One region of the Vibrio sp. TRT 29B02 genome, then DNA from elsewhere that is predicted to be linked to it. Evidence: predicted binding sites of a transcription regulator. Region 1 holds the regulator's gene; each other region holds the start of a gene.

Region 1 (10,290 bases):
GGAAATCGGGTACGGGCTGTGGATTACGCGCTTTGAGATGGCACTAATATTCTAGTTATTCGCTCCAAACAAAAAGGGTTGACGCTTTCACGCCAACCCTCCGATCTTTTCTCGCTTCTCGCTTCTCGCTTAAAGAATAATATCTCTCACTTCAGCATCTTTGCGTTCTAGATAGTGGATAGATTTAATTCGACGGATAGTACGACAGCGGCCACGGATTAATAGCGTCTCCGTTGTCGCGATATTACCTTGGCGTGTAATGCCTTCTAGAAGATCACCTTTAGTGATACCAGTTGCTGAGAACACGACATTGTCGCTGCGAGCCATATCTTCCATAGTGAGTACTACATTCGCCTCGACGCCCATTTCTTCACAGCGTTTAAGCTCTGCTGCGCCATAAATGCGGTTTTCTTCTGTATCCCCTTTCACTTCATGGCGAGGCAGTAGACGACCATGCATGTCGCCGTCTAGTGCACGGATCACTGCGGCAGATACTACCCCTTCAGGTGCACCACCAATGCAGTACATGACGTCTACTTCACTGTCTGGCATACATGTAAGAATCGATGCTGCCACATCACCATCAGGGACGGCAAATACACGCACACCCATTGCCTGCATTTCATCGATAACGCCATCGTGACGAGGCTTAGCTAGCGTAATTACAACTAGAGTATCTAGGCTTTTACCAAGCGCTTGTGCGACGTTCTCTAGGTTTTCTTTTAGTGGCTTGTGTAAGTCGATGCAACCTTTTGCGCCTGGACCTACAACGAGCTTTTCCATATACATATCAGGTGCTTTTAAAAAGCTTCCCTTTTCGCCAGCAGCGAGTACCGCTAATGCGTTAGATTGGCCCATCGCCGTCATGCGAGTGCCTTCGATAGGGTCTACCGCGATATCGACTTCGTCGCCACCTAGGCCGACATTTTCACCGATGTAGAGCATAGGAGCATCATCGATCTCGCCTTCGCCGATAACGATTTCGCCACTGATCTCAGTTTTGTTGAGTAAGCTACGCATTACTTCTACAGCGGCACCGTCGGCTGCATTCTTATCGCCACGGCCAAGCCATTTGTAGCCTGCCAGTGCTGCACCCTCGGTAACTCGAGAAAATGCCATTGCTAAATCGCGTTTCATGATGACTCCAAGTAAAGGATAAAGAGAAAAAACAAAAACGGCAGGATTTTACCATATCAAAAAGGAAACGTTTGCTTTTTTGCCTATAAGGTCATTGAACAGGATCAATTTAGTCGCTTAAATAGAGCACATTTCGTCGCTTTTGACTCAGATGTAAAGCTATTGTCAATTTGCGCTGTTTTTTTAAGCGAATGATGAAAAATATCCAAGATAGGGCGTGTCTATCAGCGCTCGGCTGAGTAGAATGGAACAAAACGGGTTTGGATCATCGATGACCAAAACCTTTCCCCGAATAACAAATAGGTAGGCCAAGATGTCTTTTGAAGTATTAGAACAGCTAGAAGCAAAAATCCAAACTGCAGTTGATACTATTGCCCTTCTGCAAATGGAAGTAGAAGAGCTTAAAGAAGAGAAAGAGAAACTTGCGACAGAAGCAAACGAACTACGTAGCAGTCGTGAAGAGCTAGAACACAAAGCGCAGCAAATGCAGCAAGAGCATTCAGCGTGGCAGGAGCGCATCCGCAACCTACTTGGTAAAATGGACGATGTAGAGTAATAGGATAGAACCTATATTTTTCGTAGCAGGCTGGACTTGATGTTCAGCCTTTTTTGTATCGAGCGAAAAAATAAAGGCCGATAAGGTTATCGGCCATGGGAATGAGAGTTTGGCTCTGGTTAGCCTTGAGGACGTACGCCAAGTGTATGGCACAGTGCATACGTCATTTCTGCACGATTTAGCGTGTAGAAGTGGAAATCTTTAACGCCTTCACGACTTAGGATTCGAACCATATCAATTGCGTGGCTGGCGCCGACAAGCTGGCGAGTTGTTGGGTCATCATCTAGCCCTTCAAACTGCTTTTTCATCCAACCAGGCACTTTCACTGCATTCTGTGCTGCAAAGCGAGAAGCTTGCTTGAAGTTGGAAACAGGTAAAATGCCCGGTACAATCTCTACGTCGATACCCGCTGCCACACAGCGGTCACGAAAACGCAGGTAGCTCTCAACATCAAAAAAGAATTGCGTAATAGCGCGGTTCGCACCAGCATCAACTTTGCGTTTTAGGTTGAGAAGATCCGCCTGAGCACTCTTTGCTTCAGGGTGTACTTCTGGGAATGCCGCGACTGAAATGTCGAAGTCATGGCGAGCTTTTAACAACTCGACTAAATCAGAAGCATACATTTCAGGTTTACCACCACCCGGTGGGATGTCACCACGAAGGGCCACGATGTTGTGAATGCCGTTCGCCCAGTAGTCATCTGCAATTTGGATCAGTTCTTCGCGAGAGGCGTCAATACACGTTAGGTGTGGAGCTGCGACTAAGCCAGTTTCTGCCTTAATCTCTTTAATGATGGAGTGAGTTCTATCGCGTTCACCTGAGTTTGCACCGTAAGTCACAGAGACAAATTTTGGCTTAAGATTTTTTAGACGGTGTACAGAATTCCACAGTGTTTCTTCCATTTTTTCACTGCTAGGTGGAAAAAATTCAAATGAAACATTGATGTTGTCAGAAAGCTCAGCGACATTCTGATTTAAGGCGTCGATATGACTAGCGTGTGTGTATCCCATCTTACTCTCTCCCAATGGCCATCCATGCCAAAAAACTCATAATTCCCAATCGACGTTTAGACGTCTATATGTCTACAGAATGAATTGAATACGATTTAATGTCAACTCTGTAATTATGAATTTTTCTCAAGTTGATTATGAGCGGGTTTCAAGTTGATTGGCAACCCATGATTTTGTTTGCTATTTGAGATAGAGCAAGGGCGCTAAATCATTTAGCGCCCTAGAGGTTAAAGTAAACTGGATAGTAGATTTAGGTCGGATTGAATTGCGCCAGCGGTGACCTCTCGGCCTGCTCCTGGTCCACGTATTACCAATGGGTTGTCTTTATACCATTTACTTTCAATGGCGAAGATGTTGTCACAAGGGAGTAGATTAGCTAACGCATGCTCTTTGTTGAGTGCCTCAACGCCGACGGTTGCAGTGCCGTTTTTCTCAAGTCGAGCAACATAGCGCAGTACTTTATCTTCTCTTTGTGCCTTTTTAAGACGTTCAGCCAGCAGTTCACTGAGTAACTGGCTTTGATCAAAAAACTCATCGATAGTTAGACCTGTGAGCTCTAGAGGCACGAGACTTTCGACTTTTACTGATTCTGGCTCAATGACAAGCCCTGATTCACGCGCAAGAATAACCAGTTTGCGCATGACGTCTGAGCCATCGAGATCGTGGCGAGGATCGGGTTCAGTTAATCCTTGCTGCCATGCCAGATCGACGAGCTCTGCAAATGGTACGCTGCCATCGTACTGTTGGAAAAGCCAAGAGAGCGTGCCTGAAAAAATGCCAGACAGCGCAAGGATGTCGTCACCACTTTCACGTAAGTCTCTAACGGTGTGATTGATCGGTAATCCTGCACCAACGGTAGCATTGTAAAGCCAGTGACGGTTGATCTTGGCAAATGCCTCTTGTACTTGATGGTAGTATTCGCTGGAAGCGGACCCTGCTACCTTATTTGCAGAGATCAAATGCATCCCTTGCTCTGCGATCTCTAAGTAGCGTTCTGCTAGCGTCTTACTTGCGGTGACATCTAAGATGACAAGGTCATCATAGCCTTGAATGGAACCGAGCACCTTAATCCAATCACTGCCCTCGTGACTGATCGCTTCTTCATCAAAATGAGTTGCGACTTGGGCTGCATCAATGCCATTTGGGTTAAACCAATAAGTCTGGCTATCGATAGCAGCAACTAACTCAAAGTTCATTCCATGGCGTTTTTCTAGCTCAGTTTTCTGTTCGGAGAATAGTGCCAGCCAACTGGAGCCGATATTGCCTTTGCCACACAGTGCAATAGCGACTCGTTTTTGCGCTTGGAAAAGCTGACTGTGAATCGATTTGACCAGTAGTTTAGTGTTTGCCTTACGTAGCACTGCAACAAGGCTAAGGCCTGATAAGGATTCAGAGATAAACTCAACTGGCGAGTTCTTTAGCTGTTGGTAGAAACCATAACAATGGTTGGCATTCTTTGTCACACCGGCACCAACGGCGGCGACCATCGAGTAACCTTCTTTTAGTTTGATTTCCGCTTCAAACGCTGCGTCTTGTAAATGCTCTAAAGCACCGCCAACAATTTCGCTGGTATACGCTAAGCGTATAGAGTGTTGGTCTGGTTGAACCTCGTAGGTAAGAGGTTCAAGCTGGGCACGTTTGAGGCTAGCAAGTACCTCATTTTCAATACGTTGGAAATCATGTCGAGAAGAGAAGTAAAGTTCGATCAATAGCACTTCATCGAGAGATGAAATGATTTTAGCCCCTCTTCCTGATGCCAATACACGTTCAATACGAGTTGACCCCGACTCTGGCTGATAGCTACAGCGAAGGTGCAAATCCATCGAGCTTTGAGCGACAGGTTGTAAGGTTCTGCTGTGGAGAACTGGCGCTGCTAGTCGTGCCAACTCGCTTGCTTCGTCTAAGCGTAATAGTGGTAAGAGACAGGCGTCGGAGACCAATCTTGGATCTGCGCTATATACACCCGCAACATCGCTCCAGATAGTGACACGGTTTGCTTCCGCGAGAGCACCAATCACGGTTGCAGAGTAGTCAGAGCCATTTCGTCCTAAGAGAACAGTGTGTCCTTGCTTATCTTGTGCCATGAAGCCTGTAATCACGATACGATGATGGACATGTTGCGCAAGCACTTCTTTAATTAATGGATAAGAAGCGCCACAATCAACTTCAGGTTGAGTGCCTGCTTCTGCACGAAGGAAGGCGCGGGCATCTTGCGCGACAGCAGGTAAATTGGTTTGGCAGAGCAAGGCAGCAAGCAGGCGAGACGACCAGACCTCTCCATGGCCAAGCACCGCCGCTTTTTGTGCTTCGTTGAGAGGGAAAGTTAATTCTCCCAAGGTACTGAATTCATCCTGAAGAGTAGCGAGTAGTTGCTGTTTAGTTTCGCCTTCAATCAGCTCTTCAACGAGTTCAGTTTGAAATACTCGTAAGGATTGGAGTTCTTCATGAGCAATGCGCCCATCAGTTGCGAGCCCTTCAAGAAACGCGATCAGTCGGTTCGTTGTTTTACCAGCCGCAGAGACAACGATGAGATCATCCGGTCTTGAGTACTCTTTTAGGATACCCACTACGCGGCGATAACATTCAGGATCCGCTAAGCTACTTCCGCCAAATTTATGTAGCTGACGTTCATGAGACATTATTGAGCCTCCGCTGTTTTAGCAAATGCTTGCTTTAAATCTGCAATTAAGTCGTCTGCATCTTCAAGCCCGACAGAGATGCGTAGCAGTTGCTGTGACACTCCAGCTTCCGCTAGCGCCTCTTCTCCCATTGCTCGATGGGTCATAGATGCAGGATGGCAAATTAGGCTTTCTACGCCACCTAGAGATTCAGCCAACGAAAATAGCTCTAGTTCGCCAACAAAGTATTTAAGCTGTTCGAAAGTACCTGCAAACTCGAAACTGAGCATCGATCCAAATCCGGTTTGTTGCTTCTTAGCAATGTCATGACCAGGATGATCAGGCAGGCTAGGGTGATAGATTTTGCCTACAAGTTGTTGAGTCTGAAGGTAGCTGAGAATTTTGCTAGAACTCTCTTCATGGACTTTCATTCGTGCTCCGAGTGTTCGTATGCCACGTAGTGTCATGTAACTGTCGAAAGGAGTGCCGGTGGCGCCGATACAGTTACCCCACCACGCTAACTCTTCCGCGTGTTGTTCATTTTTGGTAATCACCACGCCGCCAATAACGTCTGAATGACCATTGATGTATTTAGTCGTTGAGTGAATGACAAAATCTGCACCAAGCTCAAGAGGTTTCTGGAATACAGGAGTCAAAAAGGTGTTGTCGACCGCAACCAATGCGCCGACCTTTTTGGCTTTTTGGCAAACACTTGCGATGTCAACGACTCGAACCAATGGATTTGACGGTGTTTCTAAGAGGATCAGTTTAGGCTTTTGCGCCAATGCCTCTTCGAGGGCTTGCTGGTTTGATTGGTCAACAAACAGGACTTTGAAATCCCCTTTGTTGGCACGAGTGTTAAATAGTCGGTAGGTGCCCCCGTAGCAATCGTGAGGTGCGACGATAATATCGCCAGGGCTCAAGAAGGCTGACACCCATAAATTAAGGGCGGATGTACCGCAGTTAGTGACCACTGCCCCTTTGCCTGACTCAAGTTCATATAGGGCGGTTTCTAATAGGCCTCGGTTTGGGTTGCCAGAGCGAGTGTAATCGTACTTAGGCACTTCTCCGAAAGCTGGGAACCCATAGTTGGTCGAAAGGTAAATGGGTGGAACAACTGCGTGATGTTGAGTGTCAGACTCGATACCAGTACGTACCGCGATTGTGGCTGGTTTACGGGTGCTCATAAATGTTTCCTTTCGACCTTAAATGACTTTTTCAATGGAATAGGCTATAAGCTCTTAAGAGCCATATCGTGGCCATCCCAATCCTTTATTCAATTTACTTTACTTGCCATTTTATAGGACGTCAATACTTCTAGACGTCTATATGTCTTTGCTTGTGGCTATAAATACCGCTAAAATTGGGGTTTCTATTTTCAAACATAAAAATTGATAAAAGGTGCGCAATGGCAGATTGGAATGGCGAATACATTAGCCCATATGCTGAGCATGGAAAGAAAAGCGAACAAGTAAAGAAGATTACTGTTTCTATTCCATTGAAAGTATTAAAGGTTTTAACAGATGAGCGTACACGCCGTCAGATTAATAACCTACGCCACGCAACAAATAGTGAGCTATTGTGTGAAGCATTTTTGCATGCTTATACAGGGCAACCGTTGCCTACAGATGAAGATTTACGTAAAGACCGCCCTGACGACATTCCTGCTGAAGTGAAGAAACTGATGACGGAAATGGGTATTGAGTTCGAAGCGTTTGATGACGAATAACAAAAAATATTAGCACCTTTATTTTTCGCTGAAAGCCGATAACATCATCAAAAATAAAAAAACCGCTGAATATGACAGCGGTTTTTTTGTCTTTATCACCTCAGAAACAATGGATTATTGTTCCATGTAGCTTGCTGGCATTTCAATGCGAGCGACACCTGAGTCTACCGCGGCTTGAGCAACTGCTTTTGCAACGCGTGGTAGTAGGCGAGGATCCATTGGTTTAGGAATGATGTAACCCGGGCCAAAAGACAGGGCGTCAACACCTGCTGCAGTGAGTACTTCAGCCGGCACTTCTTCTTTGGCTAGCTGACGAATTGCGTCGACTGCTGCTAACTTCATCTCATCGTTGATTTCACTTGCACGCACGTCGAGTGCACCGCGGAAAATGAATGGGAAGCACAGTACGTTGTTGACCTGGTTAGGGTAGTCACTGCGACCTGTGCCCATAATCAGATCCTGACGTACTTGGTGAGCAAGTTCAGGTTTGATTTCTGGATCTGGGTTAGAACATGCAAATACCACTGGCTTGTTCGCCATTAAAGCAAGCGCTTCAGGAGAAAGTAGGTTTGGACCTGATACACCTAGGAACAGATCAGCACCTTCAATCACGTCTTCTAGAGTGCGCTTGTCAGTATTGTTGGCAAACAGTTGTTTGTATTCGTTCAAATCATCACGGCGAGTGTGGATGACGCCCTTGCGGTCAAGCATGTAGATCTTCTCACGCATAGCGCCACATTTAATCAGTAGTTCCATACATGCGACAGCCGCAGCACCTGCACCTAGACAGACAATCGTTGCGTCTTCGAGTTTCTTGCCTTGTAGCTCGATAGCGTTAAGCATGCCAGCTGCAGTAACAATCGCAGTACCGTGCTGGTCATCGTGGAAAACAGGAACATCACAACGTTCAATCAGCTGCTTTTCAATCTCAAAACAGTCGGGTGCTTTAATGTCTTCTAGGTTGATGCCGCCAAACGTATCAGCAATATTCGCAACCGTATCGACGAACTCTTCGATAGTGCGGTGTTTGACTTCAATATCAATAGAATCTAGACCTGCAAAGCGTTTGAATAGAAGAGCTTTGCCTTCCATTACTGGCTTAGAGGCAAGAGGACCTAAATTACCAAGACCAAGAATCGCGGTGCCGTTAGAGATAACAGCGACCATGTTGCCTTTAGAAGTGTATTTGTAAACGTTGTCTGCATTTTGTGCGATTTCACGTACTGGTTCTGCTACGCCTGGGCTGTATGCCAAAGCAAGGTCTTTAGCGGTTTCTGCTGGCTTTGTAAGTGCGATCTCAATTTTCCCTGGAGTAGGGATTGCGTGGTAATCCAATGCTTGTTGACGAAATTGTTCTTCAGGGGATAGTTCTTGGCGATTGTCGTCTGACATAGGTGTAGGTACTCGTTAATAATTATATGGAAAGGGGGAATCCATTCTAGAGTAACTAAGTCAAGCTGCCTAGGTGAGAATGCGAGCTAAAGCAAGAAAAAGTAGTAAATGACTGGAGATAAGACCAGATGAATAGAGATATAGCTAGCGAATATCGCCAATTGTAATAGATTCGCCTGAAAAATGAGTAACGAGCAAAGAGCAGAAAACAAAAAAGGACGCCTGGGCGTCCTTTTTTAATTCGGTAACAAGGAAGTTATTACTTCTTGCTTGATAGAGCACCGAAACGCTTGTTGAAGCGATCAACACGGCCGCCTGTATCAACGATACGTTGCTTACCAGTGTAGAATGGGTGACATTTGTCACATACGTCTAGGTGGATAGAATCTTTGTCTAGAGTTGAGTTGAACTCAAAAGAGTTACCACAAGAACAAGTCGCTTTGATTGCTTTGTATTCTGGGTGGATACCAGCTTTCATGGGAGAACCTCTGTAATAGGCCGTGTCGCTATCCGAATCTAAGCCGGACACCACACGTAGTTAATAAAAATAATCTAGGATACCGCTGCATATCAGCAAGCCATATCTCTAAGGCGCGATATAGTAATGAATACATCGGTTAGGATCAAGCCGTTTCAGCATAAAGTTGCTACTTTTTTAGCCTGATTAGGTTGAATGGTGCTGGTGTTGTTCTCTTTCAACCAATGACCTTTTCCCTTAGACTAATTAACCTCTTCTCTTACTGAACTTTAAAGCCTATATGCGACCAACTATTGCCCGTGTAGCTCTGCCTGTTCCACTGGATAAACAGTTTGATTATCAGATTCCCAGCCATATGTTTCCAATCATAGGCGGGCGTGTCTCGGTGCCATTCGGCCGTCAGACATTAGTGGGCATAGTAACGGCATTGGTTAATGAATCGGAGTTTGGTCTCGATAAGTTGAAACCGATTAAGCAAGTGCTTGATAGTCAGCCTGTTTGGTCGCAAAGCCTCTACTCCTTGCTGGTTTGGTGCAGTCAGTTTTATCAGTATCCGCTTGGCGACACTCTGTTCAATGCCATGCCGAGTGCATTGCGTAAAGGGAAAGAGGCAGACTTTGCCACCTTAGTAGAGTGGCGGCTCACTGCAAAAGGTCGTGATCAGCTCATGCAGGGGTTTGGTCGTGCAGTAAAACAAGCAAAAGTAATGCGTATGCTCGAACATGGTTCGGTGGCACATCAAAGGTTTTTGGATGAAGAAGTCTCTTCGGCTGTTTTAAAATCCTTAACGGAAAAAGGTTGGATAGAATCCATTGAGAACAAACCTGTGATTCGAGATTGGCGTCAAGATGTTGAGGCCAAGGTCGACAAACCCAAATTGAATTCAGAGCAAGCTATTGCAATCGCGACAGTGAATAGCGGTGAAGGCTTTGGTTGTTATCTACTTGAAGGGGTAACGGGCTCGGGTAAAACCGAAGTGTATCTTAATTTGATCAAGCCAGTGCTAGAGCAAGGTAAACAAGCTCTCGTGTTGGTACCTGAAATAGGCCTGACGCCACAAACCATCAACCGCTTCAAGAAGCGATTTAATGTGCCTGTAGAAGTCATCCACTCAGGTCTCAATGATACTGAACGCCTTAATGCGTGGTTGAGCGCTCGTGATAATGCATCGGGTATTGTGATTGGCACCCGCTCAGCATTATTAACCCCTTTCTCTAACTTGGGCATTATTATTGTTGATGAGGAGCATGATGCCTCATACAAACAGCAGGATAGCTTGCGTTATCACGCTCGTGATGTGGCGGTGATGAGAGCCAATAAGGAGCAAATTCCTATCGTATTGGGGTCGGCAACACCAGCATTAGAGACAC
Region 2 (10,290 bases), on a different contig from region 1:
AATACTGAATGAAACCCTCATTACAACTCAAGCTAGGACAGCAGTTAGCGATGACTCCTCAATTGCAACAAGCAATACGTTTGTTGCAACTGTCAACGCTAGATCTTCAACAGGAAATTCAAGAAGCATTGGATTCAAACCCTCTACTTGAGGTAGAAGAGGCCCATGACGAACCTACGGTTGAAGACAATACCCGCAGTGAGGAAAAAGAGCCTACCGTAGAACTTGCAGATACCGCGGAACCCGACGTCAAAGACAGTTCTGAACTCATCGAAAAATCTGAAATTAGTAACGACCTCGAAATTGATACCACTTGGGATGATGTCTATAGCGCAAATACCGGCAGTACAGGCATTGCTCTCGACGATGATACTCCTGTTTATCAAGGTGAAACCACCCAGTCTTTGCAAGACTATCTCATTTGGCAGCTTGACCTGACACCATTTAGTGAAACAGATCGAACCATCGCTCTCGCCTTAATTGATGCCATTGATGACTACGGATACTTAACCGTTTCCACTGAAGAGATCTTAGAAAATTTCAATAACGAAGAAATTGAGATCGAAGAAATTGAAGCTGTACGCAAGCGTGTCCAACAATTTGATCCTCTCGGTGTAGCCTCCATTAATTTGCAGGACTGCCTACTGCTGCAACTAGCCACTTATCCTGAAGACACTCCTTGGCTCGCAGAAGCGAAATTAATTCTTACCCATCACATTGATCAGTTAGGCAATCGAGATTACAAACTGATCATTAAAGAGACTAAACTGAAAGAAGCGGAGATACGCGAAGCTCTTAAACTCGTTCAGCAGCTCGATCCAAGACCGGGGAGCCGTATTGCTTCAGAGCACGCTGAATACGTCATTCCTGATGTATCAGTTTACAAAGATCACGGTAAGTGGGTTGTAACGATCAACCCAGATTCAGTTCCAAGACTGAAAGTAAATCAGCAATATGCGGCCTTAGGTAAAGGCAACAGTGCTGACAGTCAGTATATTCGCAGCAATTTGCAAGAAGCAAAATGGCTGATTAAAAGTTTAGAAAGTAGAAACGAGACTCTGCTCAAAGTTGCTAAGTGTATTGTTGAACATCAGCGCGATTTCTTTGAGTATGGAGAAGAAGCCATGAAACCTATGGTGCTGAATGATGTCGCTCTCGCGGTCGACATGCATGAATCCACCATATCAAGGGTGACGACGCAAAAGTACATGCATACCCCTCGTGGCATTTTTGAATTGAAGTACTTCTTTTCAAGTCATGTCAGTACTGACAATGGCGGAGAATGCTCATCAACTGCAATTCGTGCCCTCATCAAGAAGCTTGTCGCTGCCGAAAACAGTGCCAAACCACTTAGTGATAGCAAGATTGCTGCTCTACTCGCTGACCAAGGGATTCAGGTCGCTAGACGAACAATCGCTAAATACCGAGAGTCACTAGGTATTGCACCATCAAGTCAGCGCAAACGCCTGCTATAAGGCCTAAAAACCGAGAAGGAAAGTCTATGCAAATCAATATTAATGGCCATCACGTTGATCTAACCGATTCAATGCAAGACTACGTAAACGAAAAGTTTCAAAAGCTAGAACGCTTTTTCGACCACATCAACAGCGTACATGTTGTATTAAAAGTTGAAAAACTACGTCAAATCGCAGAAGCTACCCTTCACGTTAACCAAGGTGAAATTCATGCCTCTTCTGACGATGAAAGCATGTATGCAGCCATAGATTCGCTCGTCGACAAACTTGTTCGACAGCTCAACAAGCACAAAGAAAAGCTAAACGCCCACTAAAACCATGCAACTAAGCGAAATCCTTACATTGAACTGCACGAAAAGTGCAGTTCAATGTACTAGTAAAAAAAGAGCCCTAGAGCTGATCAGTGAACTCGTTGCTGAACAGACAGGTCAAAACTCAACTGAATTATTTGAATGTATGCTAAGTCGCGAGAAAGTCGGCAGTACTGGCATTGGAAATGGAATTGCCATTCCCCATGCTCGTATGCAGTCCAGCGATAAAGCAGTTGCAGTTTTACTGCAATGTGAATCTCCGGTTGAATTTGATTCTATCGATAACCGCCCTGTAGACCTACTTTTTGCTCTTCTCGTGCCTGACGCGCAATGTAAAGAGCACCTTAAAACCCTTTCTAGTATGGCAGAGCGTTTAAACGATAAGCAGATCCTAAAACAGCTTCGCAAAGCTCAGTCTGATCAAGAGCTTTACGACATCATGGTCAATCAATAATGCGTCTCATCGTTGTAAGCGGCCAATCAGGCGCTGGAAAAAGCGTCGCATTGCGAGTTCTCGAGGATCTTGGCTATTACTGCGTTGATAACCTCCCCGTCGATTTACTCGAAGTCTTCGTCAAAACAGTTCAGTCCAGTAAGCAAAACGTTGCTGTCAGCATCGATATTCGTAATCTGCCCACTGAGCCGAATCTTGTCGAAGACGTACTGGCTAAACTTAAGCAAGACTCGGATGTTAGCGTTCTATTCTTAGATGCGAACAAAGACACATTGCTTAAACGCTACAGCGAAACTCGTCGAATCCATCCCTTGTCATTGAGTTTGGGCAATACTTCACTCGAACAAGCGATCGAAAAAGAGAGATGTATTCTATCCCCGCTGAAAGAACATGCCGATTTGGTCATCGACAGCAGCAACCAATCTCTGCACGAACTCAGCGAAACCGTGCGCATGAGAGTTGAAGGTCGTGAGCGTAAAGACCTAGTCATGGTGTTCCAGTCATTTGGTTTTAAGTATGGACTCCCAAGTGATGCAGACTATGTCTTCGACGTTCGCTTCTTACCCAATCCACATTGGGAGCCAGATTTACGCCCCCTAACAGGATTAGATGCCCCTATTAAGTCTTTCTTAGAAGGTCACCAAGAGGTTATGGAGCTGAAACGTCAGATCCAAAAATTTATTGAAGACTGGCTACCCTTATTAGAGAAAAATAATCGTAGCTACCTAACCGTAGCGATTGGATGCACGGGCGGAAAACACCGCTCCGTCTATCTTACTCAGCAAATTGGCGAGTACTTTGCTGAAATGGGACACCAAGTACAAATACGCCATGCCTCATTAGAGAAAAATCATAAGGAATAAGTTTATGCAGCAGCAAAGTCGTACTGTGTTAATTCAAAATCGTCTTGGGCTTCATGCTCGTGCTGCTGTAAAACTGGTTGAACTTGCCCAATCTTACGACGCCATTCTGACTATCCAAAACCATGAAGGCAAAGAAGCCACTGCCGATAGTGTCATGGGGCTGCTGATGCTAGAATCAGCTCAGGGAGAGCACGTTACCATTAGTGCTGAGGGAAACGATGCTCATCCCGCGTTAGAAGCAGTCTGTCATCTTATTGAAGATAAGTTTGATGAAGAGGAGTAATCCTCGTAAATGCTCTAACTAAATGACCTTCCTTCACATTAACTTATTAAATCCATCCTAAAATTCGGTTACTATTCATAGTATTGTAGGAATATAGAGTCAGGGGGAATCAATGGCAGAGCAAATAGAGTTCGATCAAGCTCACCAAGCCCTGAAAGAAGTTACTGAAGCGCTAGAAAATGGCCGTTTTGTCCATGTCCGTCGTCAATTGCAGGACATGGAACCGGAAGATATTGCCCATCTATTAGAAGCATCACCTCGTAAAAGCCGTGAAGTTCTTTGGCAGCTCACCGACCCAGAAGATTATGGTGAAATCCTCGATGAACTGAATGAGGATGTGAAAGACGATCTAGTGTCTAGAATGGCACCAGAAAAGCTGGCAGAAGCAACCGAAGGTATGGAGACGGATGATGTCGCTTACGTTCTTCGAAGCCTACCCGATGATGTTTCAAGAGAAGTTTTATCTCAAATGGACGCAGCTGAGCGTCTATTAGTTGAAACTGCCCTTTCCTACCCAGAAGACACCGCCGGTAGTTTAATGAACACCGACGTCATCACTATTCGTGGTGATGTCGATGTCGACGTTGTATTACGTTATCTACGCATGAAAGGCGAATTGCCGGAAGCCACTGACGCACTCTACGTTATCGATGAAGAGAGCCGACTGATCGGCGAACTGCCGATCACAACACTCATCACAACGCAACCAGACGTCAAAGTCAGTGATGTGATGGAAGATGCCGACGAAGCTATCGATGTGACGATGAGCGACTCAGACATAGCGAGCTTGTTTGAACGTCGTAACTGGATTTCAGCTCCTGTAATCGACGACAAGCAGCACCTTGTTGGACGTATTACTATCGATGACGTTGTCGATGTCATTCGTGAAGACGCAGAACACTCGATGATGAGTATGGCGGGTATGGATGATGACGAAGATACTTTCGCCCCAGTGGTAAAATCAGCACGAAAACGCAGTATTTGGTTAGGTGCTAATGTTCTTGCTGCTCTTGCTGCGGCATCGGTCTCAAATATGTTTGAAGCCACTCTCGATCAGATGGCCGCGATCGCCGTGTTGATGACAATTGTGCCTTCGATGGGCGGGGTTGCTGGTAACCAAACCGTCGCTCTGGTGATCCGTGGTCTAGCGCTTGGCCATATCGGTGATTCCAACAAGCGTGAACTACTGATGAAAGAGGCGGCCATCGGCCTACTCAATGGCATCATGTGGGCATTAATTATCGGTGGTATTGTCGTTGCTTGGAAAGGAAACTGGATGTTGGGTGGAATCATCTCGGCAGCGATGTTAACCAACTTGTTTGTTGCTGGTGTTGCCGGTGTAACCATTCCGATCCTACTCAAGAAAATGAATATCGATCCAGCACTGGCAGGGGGAATGGCTCTAACAACCGTCACCGATGTCATTGGTTTGTCGGTATTCCTCGGACTTGCGACAATCCTGATCTAGTCTCAGATACATATTAAAAAGCGCAGCTCATTGAGCTGCGCTTTTTCTATCAGGAAAGGCTCTAGCCGTTAATGTTAGGGCCCAGCCATTTCTCTGCTTCAAGCATATCCCATCCCTTGCGCTGCGCGTAACTTTCAACTTGATCTTGTTGGATCTGTGCGATCGCAAAGTAGCGAGAATCTGGATGAGAGAAGTACCAGCCCGAAACAGACGCCCCAGGGAACATCGCGTAACTGGACGTTAAGGTCATCCCTATCGTCTCTTCGACTTTCATCAACTCCCACAATGGGCCTTTCTCGGTATGTTCAGGACAAGCCGGATATCCAGGCGCAGGACGAATACCTTGATACTTCTCTCTAATGAGCTCTTCATTGGATAAGTTTTCATCTTCGGCATAACCCCAGATCTCTTTACGTACCCGCTCATGCAGATACTCAGCGAAGGCTTCAGCCAATCGGTCAGCAACCGCTTGAATCATGATCGCATTGTAGTCATCGCCCTGCGCTTTGTACTGATCAGCCAGCTCCCGTTCATTGATACCACCTGTTACAGCAAAGGCACCAATCCAATCTTTTTTGCCCGACTCCTTAGGTGCTATGTAATCAGACAAACAGTAGTTAAAGCCTTTAGGTTTCTCGGTTTGCTGACGTAAGTTATGCAGAACTTTAGCGACTTCAGTACGAGATTCATCAGTATAGACCTCGATATCATCGCCAATACTTGCAGCAGGGAAAAGTGCACACATTCCTCGCGCCTGCATCAAACCTTCTTGTTCAACACGATCGAGTAGTTCATTCGCGTCCTCAAAGAGACGTTTTGCTTCTTCACCTACCTCTTCATGTTGGAAAATAGTGGGATACTTACCCACCAAAGACCATGTCATAAAGAATGGCGTCCAATCGATGTACTTACGCAAAGTACCGATGTCAAAATCGTCAAATACATGCACACCCGGCTTAGCAGGAACTGGCGGTGTGTAACTCTCCCAGTCAATGGCAACCTTGTTCGCTCGTGCTTGTTCAAGAGTAACAGGCTTAGTACGTGGCTTTTTGCGGTTATGTTGATCACGTACACGTACATAATCTGCATCAAGCTTTTCAACAAAATCAGGGCGCAGTTCATTTGAAAGCAGCGAGGTACACACACCAACCGCTCGAGACGCATTGTTTACATAAACAACGGGATGTTTGTAGTTCTGCTCTATCTTAACAGCGGTATGAGCTTTAGATGTGGTTGCACCACCAATCAAAAGCGGCAAATCGAAATTAAGACGTTCCATCTCTTTGGCAACATGAACCATTTCGTCGAGTGAAGGGGTAATTAAGCCGGAAAGTCCAATGATATCGACATTCTTTTCTTTAGCGACTTTAAGGATCTGTTCACACGGAACCATCACCCCGAGATCGATAATTTCATAGTTATTACATTGCAAAACGACACCTACGATATTCTTACCAATATCGTGAACATCACCTTTCACCGTTGCTAATAAAATCTTACCGTTAGTAGATCCCTCCTGTTTGCCCGCATTGATAAATGGCTCTAGGTGGGCAACTGCCTGCTTCATTACACGTGCTGACTTCACCACCTGAGGTAGGAACATTTTGCCTTCACCAAACAGGTCACCGACGACGTTCATACCATCCATGAGAGGGCCTTCGATCACCTCTAACGGTTTGGCAGCATTCACGCGCGCTTCCTCAGTATCTTCAACAATAAACTCGGTAATACCTTTTACTAAGGCGTGCTCTAAACGTTTTTCAACAGGCCAAGTACGCCACTCAAGTGCCGACGCGTCTTCTTCTTTACCTACTCCCTTGTCTGCGTACTCCGCAGCAATATCCAGTAGCCTCTCAGTACTGTCATCGCGACGGTTGAGCACCACATCCTCAACCGCTTCACGCAGCTTCTCGGGTACGTTGTCGTATATTTCGAGTTGCCCTGCATTTACGATACCCATATCCATGCCGTTTTTAAAACAGTGGTAGAGGAACACAGCATGAATCGCTTCTCGAACGTAGTTATTACCTCGGAAAGAGAAGGAGACGTTCGAAACGCCACCAGATATCATCGCATAAGGGAGGTCGCGTTTGATGTCTGCTACCGCTTCAATAAAGTCCACCGCATAATTGTTGTGTTCCTCAATGCCCGTTGCAACAGCGAAAATATTTGGGTCGAAAATGATATCTTCCGGTGGGAAACCGACTTCATTGACTAAGATATTGTAGGCATTCGTACATATCTCTAGTTTACGTGCACGTGTCTCTGCCTGACCGATTTCATCAAATGCCATGACAATAACAGCCGCACCGTAACGGCGAATCAACTTAGCCTGTTCGACAAATTTCTCTTTACCCTCTTTAAGAGATATGGAGTTAACAATGCCTTTGCCCTGAATACACTTTAGACCCGCTTCAATGACTTCCCATTTGGATGAATCGACCATGATAGGGACTTTCGAGATTTCTGGCTCAGATGCACATAGATTTAGGAAACGAACCATACTCGCCTCCGCATCCAACATGCCTTCATCCATATTGATATCGATGATCTGTGCGCCGTTCTCTACTTGCTGGCGGGCAACCTCTAACGCTTCGTCATAGAGTTCTTCTTTGATCAATCGTTTGAAGCGAGCAGAGCCAGTAACGTTTGTTCGTTCGCCGACGTTAACAAACAGAGTTTCCTTCTCAATCGTTAACGGTTCAAGACCTGATAAGCGACAAGCCACCGTCAATTGAGGAAGTGCTCTTGGTTTTACTCCAGCGACCACCTTTGCCATTTGGCGAATATGCTCAGGCGTAGTACCACAACACCCGCCAATTAAATTAAGAAAGCCACTTTCAGCCCACTCTTTGACATGAACCGCCATGTCCGAAGGAGAAAGGTCGTACTCACCAAAAGCATTCGGCAAACCCGCATTAGGGTGTGCTGAAACAAACGTCTCAGAGATACGTGAAAGCTCTTCAACGTATGGTCTTAGCTCATCAGGGCCAAGGGCACAGTTAAGTCCAAATGAGATTGGTTGAACGTGACGTAGAGAGTTATAGAAGGCTTCGGTTGTTTGACCGGATAATGTCCGACCCGACGCATCGGTAATGGTACCTGAGATCATAACAGGTAGGCTAAAACCCAGTTCTTCAAACACACTATCAACCGCGAAGGCACAAGCCTTGGCATTCAAAGTGTCAAAAATGGTTTCAATAAGGATAAGATCAGACCCACCTCGGATCAGAGCGCGAGTCGATTCAGAATACGCTTCAACTAACTGGTCAAAGCTAACATTTCGATAACCAGGGTCATTTACATCCGGTGAGATAGAACATGTGCGGTTAGTAGGACCAAGAACACCGGCAACATAGCGAGGTTTATCTGGCGTCTTCGCACTCCATTCATCAGCGACTTCTCTTGCCAATTTTGCTGCGGCAAAGTTAATCTCTTCGCTGAGGCTTTCCATATCGTAGTCAGCCATAGCGATAGTCGTCGCATTGAAAGTGTTGGTTTCAAGAATATCCGCCCCTGCTTCAAGATACGCTGCGTGGATATCTCTGATTAACGTTGGCTGTGACAACACTAACAGGTCATTATTACCCTTCAAATCACAGTGCCAATCTGCAAAGCGCTCGCCTCGGTAATCTTGCTCTTCCAATTTGTAATCTTGGATCATGGTGCCCATACCACCATCAATCAATAAGATACGTTGCTTTAATTGACCTTCAATCTGTTGCCTTACATTACTTCCCACGGTACTGCCTCATTCCTTTATTTATGCCTCCATCCTATCACAGTTATTAAAGGAGTCTAGACGTCTAAAAGATCAAATTGATGACTTACTTATGACAAAAAGTGTTTGCTATTTGAACATAGTAGGCAGAAAATCTTCATTCATAATTTGTTACATAATGAGATTCTAATGTCGGTCTACTACACACTGTGCTTCCTGTCTGCAGCAGCGATGTTGATTGCTTTTATAAACAGCAAGATAGGTAAGATGCAAACCACCATCGCGATTACCGCTGGTTCGATGATGCTTTCGCTACTTATCTTAATTGCGGGTCAGAATGATTGGTTCCACCTGACTGAAATCGCTTCAAACACGGTATCCAGCATTAACTTTGAAGACTTTCTTCTAAAAGGGATCCTTGGATTTCTGTTATTTGCGGGCGGATTAGGAATCAAACTTCCCAATTTAAAAGATCAAAGATGGGAAATCACAGTGCTTGCTCTCGGCGCGACCCTGTTTTCGACGTTCTTTATAGGCTTTGTACTGTATGGATTCTGTCAACTGATCGGCATTCAATTCAATCTCATTTATTGCTTGTTATTTGGCGCACTGATCTCGCCAACCGACCCTATCGCTGTTCTTGCGATCGTAAAGAAACTTGATGCACCAAAACGTATTTCAACCCAAATCGAAGGTGAATCTCTGTTTAACGATGGCTTCGGCTTAGTAATCTTCGTTACTATTTTTACCATCGCATTCGGCACAGAAACGCCAACGGTGGGCAGTGTGGCATTACTGTTCATTCAAGAAGCCATCGGTGGTATTGCCTATGGTTTTGCTCTAGGACTACTTTTCCACTACTTGATTAGTGCTACAGATGATCACTCTATGGAACTGCTGCTCACGATTGGTATGCCAACGGCCGGTTATGCGTTTGCTGAAGTGATACACGTTTCAGGCCCGCTAGCTATGGTTGTGTCAGGTATCATGATAGGGAACTGGACTCGCTTTATCGGTTTCTCTAAAGAAAGTGAAGACCACTTAGACCACTTCTGGGAGCTGGTAGATGAATTCTTAAATGGCGTGCTTTTCCTGCTCATTGGTATGTCTATGTTACTATTTGAGTTCCATAAAGAAGACTGGATCCTAATGGCGTTCTCCATCCCATTAGTACTCGCAGCTCGCTACCTGAGCGTATTCTTCTCTTACATTGGCTTCAAACGCTACCGCAAGTACAACCCTTGGTCTGTCAGGATACTCACTTGGGGTGGCCTCCGTGGTGGGCTGGCATTAGCGATGGCGCTATCAATTCCATCGGGTATCTGGGTCATTCAGGATAAGCTGATAGATGTAAAAGAGATCGTGTTGGTCATGACATATTCAGTAGTGGTATTTTCTATCCTTGTCCAAGGCTCGACCATCACTCCTATGATTGAAAAAGCGAAACTCAAACAGAAGGAGATCGACGAAGAGTGCGATCTTGAACAAGCCCCCCAAGAATAAGTGTGACACTCAGAAAGACATTCAAAGGCAGCCAAATGGCTGCTTTTTTATGGGTGTAGGCTAAAGTATTTCTCTTTTCAGGGACAAGTCCTATCAACATCTTCTAGGCCCAACATCCCATCAGTTTACAGCCAAACCTTACCTTCAGCGTAAGTCCCGCTGCCATTGTCCGAAGGCGCAGCGCTCGTATTGTCCCCTATCTCAAAGCGCGT
Region 3 (10,290 bases), on a different contig from region 1:
ATGTGCGAGGCGACGCAGACTGGCTTCGATTCCGCCCAATACGATAGGTACCCCTTTGTAGGCCTCACGACAGCGCTGCGAGTAGACGAGTGTCGCGCGGTCTGGGCGTTTGCCACCTTCGTTGTTTGGTGTGTAGGCGTCATCATGGCGCAGCTTACGATCAGCAGTATAACGGTTGATCATCGAATCCATGTTGCCAGCAGTGATACCAAAAAATAGATTTGGTTTACCAAGAGCAGTGAAGGCATCTTTATTGTGCCACTCTGGTTGAGCGATAATACCGACTCGAAACCCTTGGGCTTCAAGAAGACGGCCAATAATCGCCATACCAAAGCTTGGGTGGTCGACGTACGCATCACCCGTTACGATGATAATGTCACAGCTGTCCCATCCTAGGGCATCCATTTCCTTACGATTGGTCGGCAGAAATGGCGCAGTGCCAAAGCATTCTGCCCAATATTTTTTGTGCTCGTGAATAGGAGTGATATTGCTGTACATATTTTGCTCTCAGTGCCAAGGAGCGCGAATTATAGCGACTTGAAGGGCGACTATCTACCTCATTATAACTAAGTCTATTTAGCTACCGCGGACGAGGATTTTCTTGATCGGGAACTGATTGACTAAAGTGTTATCTCATTAACGTATTGTTTATACAACTCCAGCTATATTAGACGTTAACGCTATTATGAAAGTAGGTGGTTATACTAGTGAATGACTCCGATACAAATGGTCGCTTAATCAATGATCTAGCTGCGTCTTCAAAATACGCGATTTACGATTGGTATCTAAACTTGAAAACACAAGTTTTTGAGTGTGACAGTCAGGTAAAAGCGCTACTAGTGGGAGATAGCAGGAGTAATTTGACCGCCCGAACGCTATTTCGGCTTTTACCTAAGCCACAGCAGGTTATTGTCAAACAGGCGTTTCAAACGGCCATCAACACTCAAGAGCGCACCTACGCCCATTGCTGTTTATTCACTGAACCTCATCTGTTTGCCTATGTCGAAATCGCTATTGACAGAGTTAGCGATCATGAATTGAGGGGAACCTTGTCGCCTTGCCTCATTTTTCCAACCGAACATGAAGTCGCTGAGCTGTTTTATGCTTTATTTGAAAATTCTCATCATGGAATTCTCGTCACCGATAGCGACACCAGAATCCTTGCCTGCAATCACTACTTTGAAACCTTGACGGGGTACCTGCGCAATGAGTTGGTCGGGCTACGCACGCGGATCTTCAATGCGGGAGAACACAGCGAAGCATATTATCAAGAGATGTGGACACGAGTTCATGAGCAAGGATTCTGGAAAGGCATCATTTTGTCGCGTCATGCTAACGGTGAAGTTTTTCCCCACGAACTGACGCTTCAAAAGATTCATTTTGCTGATGGTCAGGTCTATTACGTTGGCTTCTCCTCTGATGTTTCCAGTGAGCTAGAGCGGCTTGAAGATTTAGAGTCGGGTGGGGTTGATCTGCTCACCCAACTTCCCAGCAAGGAGGTCTTTCTCAACCGTTTAAAAGAGTATTGCTCTGATACTGACCCACGAAGAGGCGTAGTGGTGTTAGCGATTCAGCCGAAGTTTAAACAAAACTCTGCGCAGGAAACGAAGCGCCAGTTCGCTAGCTACCTCAAAGACAATAGCCATGTTCTCGAGAGTGGTTATTTAGGCAGTGATTGCTTCGTCGTGTGCTTAGCCGTTGATGTGCAGTTGTCCCAGCAGGTTGCAAGTGACATCGGACGGTCAATTACCCAACTGTTTCAAAGTTTTAAGCACGCCCAAGCGTCGGTCGCATTGGCGCTGAAAGCAGGGGTAACTGGGGTGTCAGTGTGGAATGTAGATGCAACTCAGCCGAACCAGTTGGTATCTCATGCCTACCAAGCTTTATTAGAACTTCATTCTGGTCAAACGCGACGAATAAACTTCTATGATCGAGAAATCCATCGTCAGGTGGAGCGTAAGAAACTGCTTGAGCACCATGTTTTACATAGCCTTGAGCAAGGGAAAGTGGATGTCTATTTCCAACCGATTGTTGATATTCAGCGTCGTCGAATCGACAAGTTTGAAGCCTTGTGTCGTTTTCCACACAGCGACGAGTTTGCAGCGTCAACGCAAGAGTTGGTCGAAGTGGTTGAAGAGTTAGACAAGGTTGTTGAACTTGATGATCTGGTCTTGCTGTCGGCCCTTGAGCAATTCCCACAATTACAGAAAAAATTTGGGGAGCATGTGGCGATCTCAGTCAATCGTTCACTGAGAAGTACCACAGACCTGAGTGATATCTTGCAACGAGCGGCGCATATTCTAGATAAACAGAAGATGGCTCCTGAATTGCTGACGCTCGAATTTACGGAAAGCGCTTTTTTTCAAAGTAACAGACACAATAAACATTTACTGGGTTTGCTTCGTGACGCGGGTGTACAAATCGCTGTGGATGATTTTGGTACCGGCTGTGCGTCATTCAAATATTTAAAAGAGAGTTACTTTGATATTCTCAAAATTGATCGTGAATTTATCCAACACCTGTCGTTACAAACACGGCAATACGAAATTGTTGTCGCTTTAATTCAGCTCGCGAAACGCCTTAACTTAAAAGTGATAGCAGAGGGTGTAGAAACCCAACAAGAGTTAGATGTGTTGTATGACCTTGGTGTCGAATTTGTTCAGGGTTATTACTTCTCAAAACCGTTACCCTTAGCTGAGCTGACTTCTATCAATCACTTATTTCAACAAGATGAGAGTGAGGTTCAAGCCTCTCCTAGCTCAATAAGCCATCTTGCTTATTCTTCACGGCATATAGATCCTGGCGAGCCACTGTCGCTGATTTACCAATACTTTTCTGATACAGAAGTGGACTACTTGCCTATCATAGAAGACAAGATTTGTGTCGGGTATATCGACCGGCCAAGCATGAATCTGCATTTGACATCAAACATGGGTACCGACCATGAGTCTACTAAGGAGCATGCATACTGGAACAAACCTGCTAACCGAATTATGTTGCCCGTTATCAGCGAAATTGATTGGCATACCCCACAATCCAAGGTAGCGAGTCTCGTCAAACAAAACAGGCCGTTCCCTTGGTGTTTAGTTGATGAGTATGGTCATTTTAAAGGTTTAGTTGGCCCGCTAGCCGCGCTTAGTTGTCTTGCTAATAATAAATCTGTCACTTAGTTGAGTTTGTTCTAACTTTAATATTAGGGATTGCTCAACGATAGGATGAGTCTATGTACAGGGAGTTAGGCTCCGTACGTGATTTTAAGGCAAACGAGCAGACAACGAGTACGCAACTAGAATGGCAGTGGGATACTGAGCGTCATCAACTGCAAATTGATGAAGATTTGTGTCGCCAACTGCTGAATTCAGACCTTCCTACTTTAACGGGCAACGTACTACTGCCGTGCATGAGCTATCACGATCAAACGGAGCTGTTAGCGCTATTGGCTCAGGCATGTAAATACCAGAGCAAACATCGTTTTTGTTGTTGTTTACAACTTAGTGATGACCAGTGTTGCTATGCGGAGTTAAGTTTTCGTGGTGAAAGCCACAGGCTTGTAACTGGAACCCTGACTCCGTTACTGTTTGTTCATGCGACGACATCAACGTTAAGTGCTCTATTTGAACAACTGTTTAATAACCCTCATCACGGTGTCGTTTTGGCAGACGAACAGCGCAACATCGTGGTGTGCAATGATTACTTCCTAGAACATGCCAGTTACAGTAACCAACAATTGGTTGGTCGACCAATGGATCTGCTAAATTCGGACAAGCACAGCGGTAGCTTTTATCAGAAGATATGGCAGCAAGTCGACAAGGAGGGCAGCTGGTCTGGTGTTGTTCTTATTCAATCATCTCGCGGTAAAACCTACCCTCAAGACTTAACTTTACAGAAAATTATCCTTGTCGAGGGAATATTCTATCTTGGTGTATACCTTGACCTTTCCAACAATCTTTACCGGATTGCCGACGTTGAACTAGGTGGTGTTGAGTTGCTCACTCAATTGCCAACTGAAAAGCAGTTTGTTCGCGCCATTACCCAGCAATGGATGGAAAGTGCTGAACCCAATATCCATATGGTGGTCGCCTTTCGCCCAAGTTTTGGACCGGTTGATGATTTTGAACTCAAGTCGATGTTGTCTGAACATCTTACCAACAATAAGGTTGCTAAGTTTGTTGGCTATTTAGGTAGTAACCATTTCGTCGCTTGCTTAGAGTGTGACAAGGTCACGGGTCCAGCTCAGATACGGTTGATTCATCAGGCCATACGCCGCTTCTTTGCCTCTCTCAATCAGTCGGCAGGGAGAACCATACACAGTGCTATCATTAACGGTAGTGTCGGGGTTTCCGTATTGGGCCACGATACCCATAACCCCAAGTTGCTGGTCTCTCATGCAGTACAGGCGATGTTGGACCAAACCTCAGAGCAGCGCGGACAGATTACCTTCTATCATGGAGCTTTACACAAAGAGGTTTTACGCCGCAAAGAACTGGAAGAGTGGGCCGAGAAACTGATTCGTACGCAAAATATAGAAGTCTATTACCAGCCAATCATAGATGTAAAAAATTGGGATATTGTGAAGTTTGAGGCGCTTAGTCGTTTTAAAGCGAACAACGGTAAGATTCTTAATACGCAAGAAATGGTGATGATAGCGGAAGACCTTGATTTGGTTTCGGATCTAGATTGGTGCGTAGGTAAGAAAGCACTGCATGATTTGAATATGATTCAGGAACGTTTTGGTCACCAGCTAGGTGTAACCATTAATCGTTCGTTAAACACTAAGCTAGCAGTGGATGAAGTACTACGCAGTGCTGATTCTCTCATTCATCAATATGCGAATCGACCAGAGACGGTCACCATAGAATTAACGGAAAGTGCTTATTTCGATAGTGAATCTCGACAGTCATCGTTAATTAGAAATATACGTCAGAGAGGGGTGAGTGTTGCGATCGATGACTTCGGTACCGGTTACAGTTCTTTTGCTTACCTCAGTGATTGCAACTTCGATATTCTCAAGATTGACCGTGAGTTTGTTAAGGACCTTAAACATGGGACACACAAATTCTTTATTGTAAAAATGATCACCCAACTGGCACATACGCTGAATGTAAAAGTGGTAGCGGAGGGCGTTGAGACGCTTGATGAGCTGAAAGTGGTATGCGGTTTAGGCGTGGACTATATCCAGGGGTACTTTTTCTCTAAACCATTGCCTTTAGAGCAATTAGAAAATGCATGGGGTTATTACGATAAACTGGAATCGTTCCTATCAGGCTCAGATCACGCAAGGCAGTCTGGGATATTGAGTATCACTCAGATTCACATTCCGAGTCTTGCTCCCAATGACAATATCGAAAGGGCGAGAGCACTGTTGAACTCTGATCAATACCGAATCGATTTCATTCCTATTCTAAATCGGAAAATGTGCGTTGGGGTCGTTGGACGAGAAGAGCTCAATTACCATTTGTCACCGACATTAGGGACAAAACTTGAAACCAGTAAAGATTTGTCGATTTGCAAAAAAACACTCAACCGAGTGATGCGAACCAACCTCCATACTATTCGGCATCAGACACCACTTAGTGAGATTTCTAACATCATCAAATCGGGCATAAAACCCCCTTGGCTGGTGGTGAATGATTCGGGAGAGTATTTGGGCATTGTCACCAATCAAGACATTTTAAAACACTTCGCCAATGGCTAAAATTGTTCAGTCTGCTATTATCCGCATCCAAATACTCACTTAATTTAATTTCACTATGGTTCAGCAACTTCTTGCCGTTTTCGCGCCTATGTTGTTAGGGGCGCAGCTTATTCTCACTCTGATCTTAGTTAAAGGCGATATCTGTCCAGGTCAAAGAGGTCGTATTCATAAAATGCTTCCAACCTTGGCGATTCTTTGGCTTGCGGTCTCTTCATTGCGTATTGAAGCCATGATGGTTGTGTTCGCAATTGCTTACTTTTATACCCAAGTTCAAACCAAGAAAACCCGCGATCAAGGTCCGCTTTGGGTGATGTACCTTGCCAATGGCTTGGCGTTAGCCTATGTCGGTATAGAAGTGACGACGCAAAGTTCTCTCGCTGCCAGCCTGAGTGTTCTGATCCAAGTTTTCCTTTTAGGGGCAATCTTGGCTCATCTGCTGCTGACCATTGCTCGTACTCGCTTACAGGCGTTTCATAGAATATTGCCTGTGACAGGTGTTGTTGCGGCAATGCTGATGAGTTTAGCCATACTGCTCAAAGCTTCTGGTTTGTCTGCTGAGGCATTAACCAACATTACTCAGCCGTTACTGGTTGGTTTGGCACTACTTATTACCGCGGTGGTCATTTGGTGTTGGCACATGTTGACCTCAAAAGAGATAAATAAACTGCAACTGGCGATGGCACTGGCATTTTTACTCCTTTCAGCGACCTCAAACCAAGCACTGTTAATGCTGTAAGTTTGTTAGCCTGCTTCTACAAAGATTAGAGCTGAATCACTTCAATTTCCTCCGTTTAGGTCTAGGCTTAGAAGGCGAGTGTGCAAAAGGAGAGGGTGATGGATCTTAGTAATGCCGGCAGCTTTGACAGCATAATTCTACTAGGTATTGTCAACGAAAAGCTGCGCTTGGAATGTGACTCTTTTGAAGAGTTAGTCAGCATGTATGAAATGGATGTCGAAGCGGTGATAGGTAAACTGGATATGCTAGGTTACAACTATGACCCATTGACGAACCAGTTTAAAGCGTACCAAAGATAACGATAAAGGAGGCGTATGCCTCCTTTTTTGTTTCCGCTAAACCGTTTTTATACCGTCTAAATGGCTTTGAGATTGTAGACGGGCAGTATTAAAAAATGCCTGTAGGTAACGCTTATCCCTATCTGAATGGCGTATAGCGGCGAATAGCCGTCTCCATAAACCATTCCCCAGCGGGATGCTGGCAATCAGTCCCTGTCTCGAAAATTCACTGATGGCCCAGTTAGGCAATGCGGCAACCCCAAGACCAGCAGAGACCATCTGGATCAGCATCAGAGTGTTGTCAGCCTGCTTCCATTTTGCTGGTTCTACGTTGGCGGGTTGCAAAAAGTGTTTAACGACATCCAATCGATTCTTCTGAACCGGATAAGAGAGCATTGTCTGATCGGCTAAATCCTGTGGCTCAATGGCCGGTTTTTGTGCCAAGGGGTGGGAAATCGATGTCACCAATCGCATTTCGAAGTCAAATAGAGGCTCGTAATGGACTTCGGATCTTGGCTGAATGTCGGAGGTAATCACCAAATCCAACTCGCCTGCAAGTAGCGCAGGTAATGGTTCGAAGCCAAATCCGGACGAAAAATCGAGCGTCACGCTTGGCCAAGCAAGTTGATACTCCTTGAGCGCAGGCATCAGCCACTGAAAGCAAGAATGACACTCAATCGCCATGTGTAGCCGACCATTTACGTCCTCTTTGAGACTGGCAATCTCATTCTCAGCTTTGGCAACGCGAGGTAACACCTCATCGGCGAGCTTTAAAAAAATCTCGCCTTCGGAGGTGAACTTAACTGGACGCGTTTTACGCAGAAAGAGTTGACCCCCAATCCTCGCTTCAAGATCTTTTATCTGATGAGACAGTGCGGACTGAGTTAAATGGAGAGTCGTGGCTGTCGCGGTCAGCGAACCAGTGTCTCGCAGTGTTGTTAGCGTACGGAGGTGTTTTAGCTCGACCATGAATTCCCTTCAGATAGATGTCATTCGCATGAATTATATTAACCTAGCTTGTTTTTTTGGGTGTGTAAACATCTAGATGGCTAAAAATAAAATTCCAATCTCTATGAGCCCATTGAGCTAAGCCAAACGCCACCATGAAGAAATCTAATAAACATGTTGAATATTTGGAGATTGTTGTCGTGAAGATTTGGCGAGATAGTTTAGCCATCCAGACATCTTGATGATGTTGTAAATGCACAAACAGACGCTAGAAACAGAATCAAAAGGAATCACGACATGACAACAACGACACACATTCTTGGCTACCCGCGAATTGGTGAAAAACGCGAACTGAAATTCGCGCTCGAAAAATACTGGCGCGGAGAAATTGATCAGGCTGAACTGAAACAAGTGGGTTCAACACTGCGTCATAATAACTGGGCGACACAAGCAGAGGCGGGGCTGGATTTTGTATCGGCAGGGGATTTTGCTTGGTATGACCACGTTCTGACGACCACTTTGCTCCTTGGTCATGTACCTAAGCGTCATCGAGATGGACTCCCTGATCTTGATACACTTTTTAAGGTCGGACGAGGTCAATCTCAGGCAAGTTGCGGATGCAGTGGTCATGCAGCGTCAGATATGACTAAATGGTTCAACACTAACTACCACTACATCGTACCTGAGTTCAGCAAGGATGACAGTTTTGAAGTAAGCTGGCCCCAGCTGTTTGAAGAAGTTAATGAAGCGATTAAAGCGGGTTACAACGTTAAACCTGTGCTGCTTGGCCCATTAAGCTACTTGTACTTAGGCAAAGAAGTGGACGAAGGCTTTGACCGTTTGTCACTGCTTCCTCGCCTGTTAACGGCTTATCAAGCTATCTTGGCAAAACTTGCAAAGCAAGGTGTTGAGTGGGTACAGATAGATGAGCCAATCTTAGCTCTTGAACTGGATAAAGCATGGCAAGATTCGTTCAAACTTGCCTATCAGGTGATTCGTAGTGACGTTAAAGTGTTGCTTACTACCTATTTTGATTCGGTCGTTGATACGCTTGATAAGATTGTTGAACTGCAAGTGGACGGCTTACATATCGATTTATCTGCGGCTCCAGAACAGCTAGATGTTGTGGCAAAAAATCTACCACAAAACTGGATTTTATCTGCGGGTGTGGTCAACGGTCGTAATGTATGGCGTGCCGATCTCAGTACACAGCTTGCTTTATTGCAACCAGTGAAAGAGACGCTCGGAGAGAGGCTTTGGGTGGCAACGTCATGCTCACTGTTACACAGCCCTGTTGACTTAGAACTAGAGTCAAACCTGAGTGAGGAGGTCGCTAGTTGGTTTGCCTTTGCCAAACAGAAGGTGACGGAAGTGGCGTTGTTGGGTAAAGCTTTAGATGGTGATCATGAGGCGATCTTAGCGTGTGATACTTACAGTGCGCCAATTCAAGCGCGTAAGACCGCAACGCACGTTAACAAACCACAGGTGCAATCCCGCCTCAACAAGATTACAAAGTCTCTGACAGAGCGCAGTGCACCCTATGTGGAGCGCGCCGCGCATCAGAGTGAAGTCTTGGGTTTGCCGCTTTTCCCTACGACCACAATAGGCTCATTTCCACAAACGAGCGAAATTCGAGTACAACGCAGTGCTTATCGAACGGGGAAACTGTCTGAGGCTGAGTACCACCAAGCGCTCAAAGGTCATATCGCTGATGCAGTGAAGCGACAAGAAGCGCTAGATCTTGACGTACTGGTACACGGTGAAGCTGAACGTAATGACATGGTTGAGTACTTTGCTGAGAATCTAGCGGGTTTCCAGACCACCCAATTTGGTTGGGTACAAAGCTATGGTTCACGTTGTGTTAAGCCGGCCATTGTTGTTGCCGATATTGAGCGCGAAAAACCAATTACCGTTGAATGGTCGACCTATGCGCAATCATTAACATCGAAACAGATGAAAGGGATGTTAACGGGGCCAGTGACAATTCTATGTTGGACGTTTCCGCGTGAGGACATCTCGCGTAAACAGATTGCTGAGCAATTGGCACTTGCGCTGCGTGATGAAGTTTCTGACCTACAGGAGGCGGGTATTAACATTATTCAGATCGATGAACCTGCAATTCGTGAAGGCTTACCGCTTAAAAAGCGTGACCATAAAGCGTATCTTGAATGGGCGGTCGATGCGTTTAAGATTTCAGCGGCTAGTGCCAAACCAGAGACTCAGATCCACACCCACATGTGTTACTCAGAGTTTAACGAAATCATTGATTCTGTCGCAGCACTGGATGCTGACGTGATCACCATTGAAACGTCGCGCTCAAATATGGAGCTTCTCAAAGCATTTGAAGAGTTTAACTACCCGAATGAGATTGGCCCTGGCGTGTATGACATTCACTCGCCTAACATTCCGAGTAAAGAGTGGATTGAGGGGTTGATTAACAAGGCCGCTGAGAAAATTCCGGCTCAACGTCTATGGGTAAATCCAGATTGCGGTCTCAAAACGCGTAACTGGAAAGAGACGGAAGCGTCACTCACGAACATGGTTCTTGCTGCTAAGGAGCTGCGAAAAACCTACCAGTCATAGAATTACCCTGAAAAACTAATAATGCCGACCTCAGGTCGGCATTATTGTTT

What was found. The regulator MetJ, encoded in region 1, represses methionine synthesis genes. The targets are predictions, from matches to a motif close to TTAGACNTNTANANGTCTAA.
Region 2: the regulator MetJ is predicted to act here: its motif matches at 8,645-8,664, upstream of metH (methionine synthase).
Region 3: the regulator MetJ is predicted to act here: its motif matches at 7,743-7,762, upstream of metE (5-methyltetrahydropteroyltriglutamate--homocysteine S-methyltransferase).

Annotation. Positions count from the first base shown of each region.
Region 1 is NZ_JBNJOJ010000026.1:58,733-69,022, reverse strand. It holds gene glpX (class II fructose-bisphosphatase) at 130-1,137, opposite strand; gene zapB (cell division protein ZapB) at 1,451-1,693, shown strand; gene metF (methylenetetrahydrofolate reductase) at 1,813-2,703, opposite strand; gene ACQEXT_RS15765 (bifunctional aspartate kinase/homoserine dehydrogenase II) at 2,931-5,342, opposite strand; gene ACQEXT_RS15760 (O-succinylhomoserine (thiol)-lyase) at 5,342-6,508, opposite strand; gene metJ (met regulon transcriptional regulator MetJ) at 6,730-7,050, shown strand; gene ACQEXT_RS15750 (malic enzyme-like NAD(P)-binding protein) at 7,165-8,442, opposite strand; gene rpmE (50S ribosomal protein L31) at 8,702-8,920, opposite strand; gene priA (primosomal protein N') at 9,201-10,290, shown strand, end outside.
Region 2 is NZ_JBNJOJ010000051.1:10,313-20,602, forward strand. It holds gene ACQEXT_RS20780 (RNA polymerase factor sigma-54) at 9-1,475, shown strand; gene hpf (ribosome hibernation promoting factor) at 1,502-1,789, shown strand; gene ptsN (PTS IIA-like nitrogen regulatory protein PtsN) at 1,794-2,240, shown strand; gene rapZ (RNase adapter RapZ) at 2,240-3,103, shown strand; gene ACQEXT_RS20800 (HPr family phosphocarrier protein) at 3,108-3,386, shown strand; gene mgtE (magnesium transporter) at 3,499-4,854, shown strand; gene metH (methionine synthase) at 4,916-8,596, opposite strand; gene ACQEXT_RS20815 (sodium:proton antiporter) at 8,765-10,078, shown strand; gene ACQEXT_RS20820 (hypothetical protein) at 10,204-10,290, opposite strand, start outside.
Region 3 is NZ_JBNJOJ010000002.1:35,108-45,397, reverse strand. It holds gene ACQEXT_RS01505 (YgiQ family radical SAM protein) at 1-498, opposite strand, end outside; gene ACQEXT_RS01500 (EAL domain-containing protein) at 708-3,170, shown strand; gene ACQEXT_RS01495 (EAL domain-containing protein) at 3,224-5,695, shown strand; gene ACQEXT_RS01490 (hypothetical protein) at 5,751-6,431, shown strand; gene ACQEXT_RS01485 (DUF4250 domain-containing protein) at 6,530-6,730, shown strand; gene ACQEXT_RS01480 (LysR substrate-binding domain-containing protein) at 6,767-7,678, opposite strand; gene metE (5-methyltetrahydropteroyltriglutamate--homocysteine S-methyltransferase) at 7,955-10,240, shown strand.